3 regions of the Geobacillus sp. DSP4a genome follow, and region 1 is predicted to be linked to each of the others. Evidence: riboswitches for the same ligand, from Rfam matches in the RefSeq annotation. Region 1 holds a riboswitch; each other region holds the start of a gene.
What was found. Region 1 has a riboswitch for S-adenosylmethionine ahead of ETC02_RS04015 (methionine ABC transporter ATP-binding protein). Riboswitches for the same ligand answer to the same signal wherever they lie in the genome.
Positions count from the first base shown of each region.

Region 2: it holds a riboswitch for S-adenosylmethionine, as region 1 does, so the genes downstream of both, ETC02_RS05525 (bifunctional homocysteine S-methyltransferase/methylenetetrahydrofolate reductase) here and ETC02_RS04015 (methionine ABC transporter ATP-binding protein) in region 1, are expected to answer to the same signal.
Region 3: it holds a riboswitch for S-adenosylmethionine, as region 1 does, so the genes downstream of both, ETC02_RS11015 (hypothetical protein) here and ETC02_RS04015 (methionine ABC transporter ATP-binding protein) in region 1, are expected to answer to the same signal.

Region 1 is NZ_SDLD01000007.1:33,178-35,374, forward strand. Features, by position in the region: gene ETC02_RS04005 (thioredoxin family protein) at 1-270, shown strand, start outside; gene ETC02_RS04010 (sterol-binding protein) at 425-781, shown strand; SAM riboswitch class I at 843-952, shown strand; gene ETC02_RS04015 (methionine ABC transporter ATP-binding protein) at 1,045-2,073, shown strand; gene ETC02_RS04020 (methionine ABC transporter permease) at 2,063-2,197, shown strand, end outside.
Region 2 is NZ_SDLD01000010.1:59,650-61,846, reverse strand. Features, by position in the region: gene ETC02_RS05525 (bifunctional homocysteine S-methyltransferase/methylenetetrahydrofolate reductase) at 1-1,450, opposite strand, end outside; SAM riboswitch class I at 1,520-1,621, opposite strand; gene ETC02_RS05520 (zinc ribbon domain-containing protein) at 1,713-2,135, opposite strand.
Region 3 is NZ_SDLD01000028.1:30,519-32,715, reverse strand. Features, by position in the region: partial or broken gene ETC02_RS11025 (helix-turn-helix transcriptional regulator) at 1-224, opposite strand, end outside; partial or broken gene ETC02_RS11020 (zinc ribbon domain-containing protein) at 292-702, opposite strand; partial or broken gene ETC02_RS18385 (VOC family protein) at 944-1,018, opposite strand; gene ETC02_RS11015 (hypothetical protein) at 1,034-1,357, opposite strand; SAM riboswitch class I at 1,439-1,543, opposite strand; gene opp4A (oligopeptide ABC transporter substrate-binding protein) at 1,605-2,197, opposite strand, start outside.

The DNA of each region.
Region 1 (2,197 bases):
GAGCCGCTTCTCGCTCTTTCGTTGTATACCCCGCTGTGCGGCACGTGCCAGTTGGCGAGGCGCATGCTTGTTGTCCTAGAACAATTGTTTCCGGACATACCGTTTTGCGAAACGGACATCAACTACATCCCCGAGCAGGCGGCGGCGTGGAAAATTGAAAGCGTTCCGTGCTTGCTTCTTTTCGTCGGCGGAGAGATCATCGGCAAATGGTATGCGTTCCATTCGGTCCCTTATTTGTACGAAGCAATCCGCGCCCGTTTGCCGCGTTGACGATCCGCTATTTTTTGACGCCGTTTGACACATTTCTTGGGAAATGACAAAAACGGCGTTGGTTCGCCACGGCGGCTGTCGAGATTTTTGTAAAGGATTCTCCCCCTTCGGCATGGAAATAAAAGGACAAAGGAGATGGGGGGGAGGATGCTCAATGGAAATGCGCGAGTTGGTAGGGCAGTTTATGGAACGGATGCAAACGTTGCGCCATTTGTTGCCGATTTTGCCGGATGAGCAGCTGTATGTCCGCTTTGAAAGCGAGGAAGAGACCGCCATGGTGGCGCTCGGCAAGGAGCTTACCGCCGGAAGGGAACCTGATGAACGGAACGTCTTGACGGTGCGCGGCTCCAAAAAAGCGCTTTGCTCGCTTTTAGGCGGCGAGCTGAAGCTGCAGCAGCTCGTCCGGCTGCGCGAAGTGCATGTATCGGGAAGCTTTCGTCATCTGTTGCTGCTTGAGTCGCTCCTCCATTTGGCTAAGCCGTATCGGCATGTTGGGTGGAATTTTTATTGACAATGTTCGACACAAGGTGATACAATCACAACTGTAGTCAATCGAATAGGCGATTGTTGCGCTCTTATCAAGAGAGGTGGAGGGATGTGCCCAATGAAGCCCGGCAACCGTCAGCGCGTGCGCTGAAAAGGTGCCAATTCACACAAAGCGGCCTGCTTTGAGAGATAAGAGACGGAATGGTGCACAATACCTTTCTGTTCTCTGCGGGCAGAAAGGTTTTCTTTTTGCGCTCCGCCGCCTTGGGGAGGAAGGAAGGTGAAACGATGATTACACTCGAACATGTGACAAAAATCTATCAAGCGGCTAACGGCTCGGTCACGGCCGTCGACAATGTGTCGCTTGAGATTCGCGAAGGGGAAATTTTCGGCATTATCGGCTACAGCGGCGCGGGGAAAAGTACGCTCATCCGCTTGCTCAATGGGCTCGAGAAGCCGACGGGCGGCAAGGTGATCGTCGCCGGCCGCGACATGGGGCGCATCAAAGGGCGGGAGCTGCGCAAGGCGCGTCAAGAGATCGGGATGATTTTCCAACATTTCAACTTGCTTTGGTCGCGCACAGTGCGGGAAAACATTGCGTTTCCGCTCGAGATTGCGGGTGTTCCGAAAGCGGAGCGGCAAAAACGGGTCGATGAATTGATCGAGCTCGTCGGGCTCACGGGGCGGGAAGAGGCGTATCCGTCGCAGTTGAGCGGCGGGCAAAAGCAGCGTGTCGGCATTGCCCGGGCGCTCGCCAACAACCCGAAAGTGCTGCTTTGCGACGAGGCGACATCGGCGCTCGACCCGCAGACGACCGATGCGATTTTGGACCTGCTTGTCGACATCAACAAGCGGCTCGGGCTGACGATCGTGCTCATCACCCATGAGATGCACGTCATCCGCAAAATTTGCGACCGCGTCGCCGTGATGGAAAACGGCAAAATCGTTGAGCAAGGCGACGTGCTGCACGTGTTCCGCAACCCGCAGCAGCCGATCACGAAGCGGTTCGTCAAGCAGCTCGTCGAGCCGGAAGAGACGGAAGAGGCGATTTCCCATTTGTTTGGCCAATATCCGAGCGGGCTGATCGCGCAGCTGACGTTTGTCGGCGCGGCGGCCGGCCAGCCGCTCATCAGCCAGGTCGTGCGGCAATTTGCCGTCGATATGAATATTTTGCAAGGGAAAATTTCGCAAACCCATCAAGGCGCTTATGGGGTGCTGTTTGTGCACATCGATGGGGCGGCGGATGAAATTGCCCGGGCGCTTGACTACATTCAAAGCCAGCAGGTGGCGGTGGAGGTGATTCACGATGCTCGCTAACCTCCTGCCGAACGTCCAATGGGAGACAATGTGGGCGGCGACGGTCGAGACGCTGTATATGACGGGAGTGGCGGTGGCGGCCACTTTCGTCCTCGGAATCGTTCTTGGCTTGCTTCTATTTTTG
Region 2 (2,197 bases), on a different contig from region 1:
TTTTTTTCTCCATTCGCTCGACCGCTTTATCCAAATGGCGGACGTTCGGATTGAAGGCCGCACCGATCGAGAAGTTCGTTTTTTGCCCGAGCGGTTTGCCCGAGTACGATAATCCCTCGTTGAATTGGCTGATTAGGCGGATGAGATCGAATGACGACACATCATACACGGACGTCGCTCCCGGGAAATCGCCGATTTTCGACGGGTCGCCGGTAATAGCGAGCACGTCGGTGATGCCGAGCGTATGCAACCCCATCAAATGCGACTGCAGGCCGATCAAGTTGCGGTCGCGGCACGTAATATGCACGAGCGGGCGGACGCCGAGCCGCTCTTTCACGATCGTGGCGACGGCGGCGTTGCTGATGCGCGGCGTGGCAAGTGAGTTGTCAGCTAACGTCAGCGCGTCGATGCCAGCGTCATGGAGCGCTTTCGCCCCAGCGAGAAACTTGTCAATGCCGAGTTGCTTCGGCGGATCGAGTTCGACAATGACCGAGCGGCGCGTGCGGGCGAGCTCGGGAAGCGGAGTCGGCGCGGGCCGATCGGCTTGCACCGATACAGATGCCGTGCGCCGCTTCACCGTTTTTTCCGTCACCGGCGTCCGGTCGGCGAGCGCCTTTGCCATTGCCTCAATATGTTTCGGCGTCGTGCCGCAGCACCCGCCGATCAAGCGCACCCCTTGATCGCGGAACGCTTTGGCCGCCTCTTCAAAATATTCCGCGTTCGTTTCATAGACAAGCCGGCCGTCGCGGTAATCCGGGAGGCTCGCGTTCGGATACGCCGACAAAAATGCGCGATTGGGCAGGGGCACTTCCTCAAGCGACTGAATCATATAGTGCGGACCAAGCCGGCAGTTGAGCCCGACAACATCGGCCCCGAGCGCCTCCAGGCGGCTAAGGGCGTCCGCGAGCGGCGTGCCGTCTTGCAAAACGCCGACTTCATGGAGCGACACATGGGCGATAATCGGCAAGTCCGTCTCTTTGCGCGCGATGGCAAGCACCGTCTCCAACTCTTCCAAATCGTAATACGTCTCCAGCAGCACACCATCAACCCCTTCGGCAAGCAGCACAAACAGCTGCTCGCGAAACGTCCGCTTCACTTCGTCAAGCGGTACGACACTTTTGTTTAACGTGCGCAGCCCTCCGATCGTTCCGAGCACGTACGCCCCCCCATTGGCTGCTTGCTTCGCCAGTCTTACAGCGGCCCGATTGATCGCCGGCACCTCGTCTTGCAAGCCGTAGCGCGCGAGTTTCACATAGTTGGCGCCGTATGTATTCGTCTGAATGACATCGGCGCCCGCCGCGATATACGCTTCATGAATATGAATGATTTCGTCTGGATTCGATAGATTCAATTCTTCAAAACAACGGTCGACGCCATGCGAATATAACAGCGTCCCCATCGCTCCGTCGGCGATGAGAATGCGTTGTTTCAACTCATCGAGCAGCCCCACGTTTGATTCCCCCATTTCGTTGTAGTAAAAGAAAAAAGCCTTCTAAGAAGAAGACTTTTCGTTCGCTTCTTCTTATCTTCCAGGCTGTTGCCTGTCTGGATTTAGCACCTTGGCCGCGGCCAGGTTGCTGAGGGTTCACCGGGCCAGTCCCTCCCCCTCTCTTGATAAGAATGTCCGTATGCGGTTGTTTATTTCGTCTTGACTATTACTATATAATTTAATGTATTTTTTGAAATTATTCAATACGGTGAAGAAGGAAATTTCAAAAGTTAAAGAGATTCAGATAAAAAGAGCGGCTCGCGTCAAGGGCTCGCGCTTTCCCGCATCGGGGGCAAAACTGAAAATCACGCTGCACATGTTCTCCGCAGTATGGGCAATACTTGTTTGTTTTCTCTTCGCCTCCAAATCGGACGTTCAGTGGGTCGGGCTCTTTCTCGCTGACGACAATGTCCAATAAGGACATGCGTTGTTTTCCCGTCGCATTTTTGTAATGGTAAATTGCTTGAAATACACCGATGGCGATGACGACAAGGCCGAAAAACGGAAAAAAGCGGGCGGCGGGAAACGGCGAGTCCGCGGTGATGGAGAAGGTCATCACCATCCAAAAGATGCCGAACAACACAGCGGCGATGCTGCCGAACAGCCCTTGCATCGACGGGCCGCGGCCGGGTTTGATGCTTTTCAAGTGGATTCCTTCTCCATTCGTTTCATGTTGGTTGGGATTATTATACCATATGATGATGTAGG
Region 3 (2,197 bases), on a different contig from region 1:
GCTTCCTCAAGCCGCCGGTTGGTCAGCCACTGGCGAAACGTCACGCCGCGCTTTTTCGACAACAAATGACTGAAATACGCGGGGCTGCGCCCGGCGGCGGCCGCGACCCGCTCAAGCGTGAGCGACGGATCGCGAAAATGCGCCTCCATATAGCGGAGGCCGCGCTCCACAGGGTCGACGCGCGCGTCTTCCTCGGCCTGCTTGGCCTCGTGGAACAACCGATGTGAACTACCCCCACTTAATTTTCTAGCGAAAATTTGAAGTGGGGGCTTCCAAAGAAGTTTGACTGCTTCAAGCAATCCTTATTCTTTGAGGCGTGTCCACTTCGCCGCTAGAGCATAAGACACTCAGGTCTACAGCTTTACTTTTCTTTAAGATGTTTAATGCGCCATTGACATCAGCATTAATTAGTTTGCCAGACTTTGTTCGATACAAGCCGCGCTTAATACGTTTGCCGCTGAACTTATATTCTTTTGGATTGTCGGCATTATATTCAGGAATCTCATCGCCGTCAAAAAAGCTGGCTTGAGACGTATAGGATTCTTCCTGTTTCAAGAATTCAATGCCGTAAAATTCACAAAGATATTCTAGTTTTTCTTTTATGTTACCGAGAGGAATATTGACAAAGTTTTGATTTGTCTTTTTTCCTAGATTAATATTGCGTTGCCATGTTTCCGCATAGCCAATGACAAGTTTGCCAATTTACAATCCGACGTTGTACATGTTCTTGGCAATATGGCACAGTTCTCGAAGAGTCAAGTATTCTTCTTTGGTCAAACCATTTAGCTGTTGTTTGATACAAAAATACATTTTTTCACCTCCCATCTAACTATATTATACTATATTTTACTGAATCTATCCTATTTTCAGCAGAATATAGTTAAGGCGATTCATCTCCCACTTACTCCGCTTCGCTTCGTTGAAGTGGGAGTCTTCTCGCCTAATTAAGATAAAACTCTTTCGATGCTTCGATGTCTTTCACTTGAATGCCGACATGTTCAAATTTTTTGACTGCCATTCGTCCTCTTCCTTTCTATGACTCCATTAACCATACAGCTTGTAAATACGGCGTCATCCGCATTGGAAAAATCCCTTTTTTCCCAAGCTCTGTCCATATGTAGCGGTCAAGGGCGTACGGTCCGTCCGCCTTCCATTCGTCCGCCTCACTGTTGGTCAACAACAACGAAAAGGCTGTTCCTTGCGCTTCCCCATACAAATGAACGTATCCGTCCCCACGGTCGACATGAACCGCCGCTTCAGGGTCAAACCGAATCAGCTCCGCCTGCACGCAGCGCATGACATGAACGGCGAACGCAGCGGCACGGAGATGAGCGGCCATGCAAGCTCGGATCGACATGTCCCTCTTCACTATTTCCCCCTTCACCCCCTATCGACAAAAACCCCTTTCGCCTCGGAATGATGCGAAAGGGGGCAACCGTTCTTATCATCCAAAGCGAGACCGCTTTGCGGGTGTTAGCACCTTGCCGGCGACAGGTTGCTGTGGGGTCATCAAGCCCGTTCTCTCGCCCACTCTTGATAAGACGTATGATCATTTGTCTTTCATGTTACCATATCGAATCCCATAGAAGCAATCGCTTTTTTGTTTATTCCGCCACTTCTGGCTGCTCGGACGTGACGCCGACATCTTTCCACGTCAGCTTCGAGCTCGGATCGACCGTGAAGTTGGCAACGCGGTTGTTGACGGCATAAATGGCCGAACGATACAACGTCGGGATGACCGGAACTTCTTCGTTCATTAGCTTTTGCCACTCGCTGTAAATTTTCCGGCGATACTCCTTGTCAAACGCCTGTTCGGAATGGCCTTTTTCCAACAGTTCATCGTTTTTCTCATTCACCCAACGCGAGTAGTTGAACATGACGTTGCGGCCGTACAATCCGTACGGGTCGACGTCCGTTCCAGTTCCCCAAGCGGCGGCGTAGACATCCACTTTCGGATCGTCTTTTTCGACCATATCGTAGAAGGAGTTGAACTCCGCCAAGCGTCCGTCTACAAGCTGAACATCGAGGCCCACATCTCTCCAGCATTGCATATAAAATTTGGCCAGCGGTTCAGCGATGTCCCCACCGCTCATCGCCAAGAAGTTGATCTTGAATTTTTTGCCGTTTGGATCTTCGCGGAGGCCATCGCCATCCACATCTTTATATCCCGCTTCATCCAGCAATTGTTTCGCTTTTT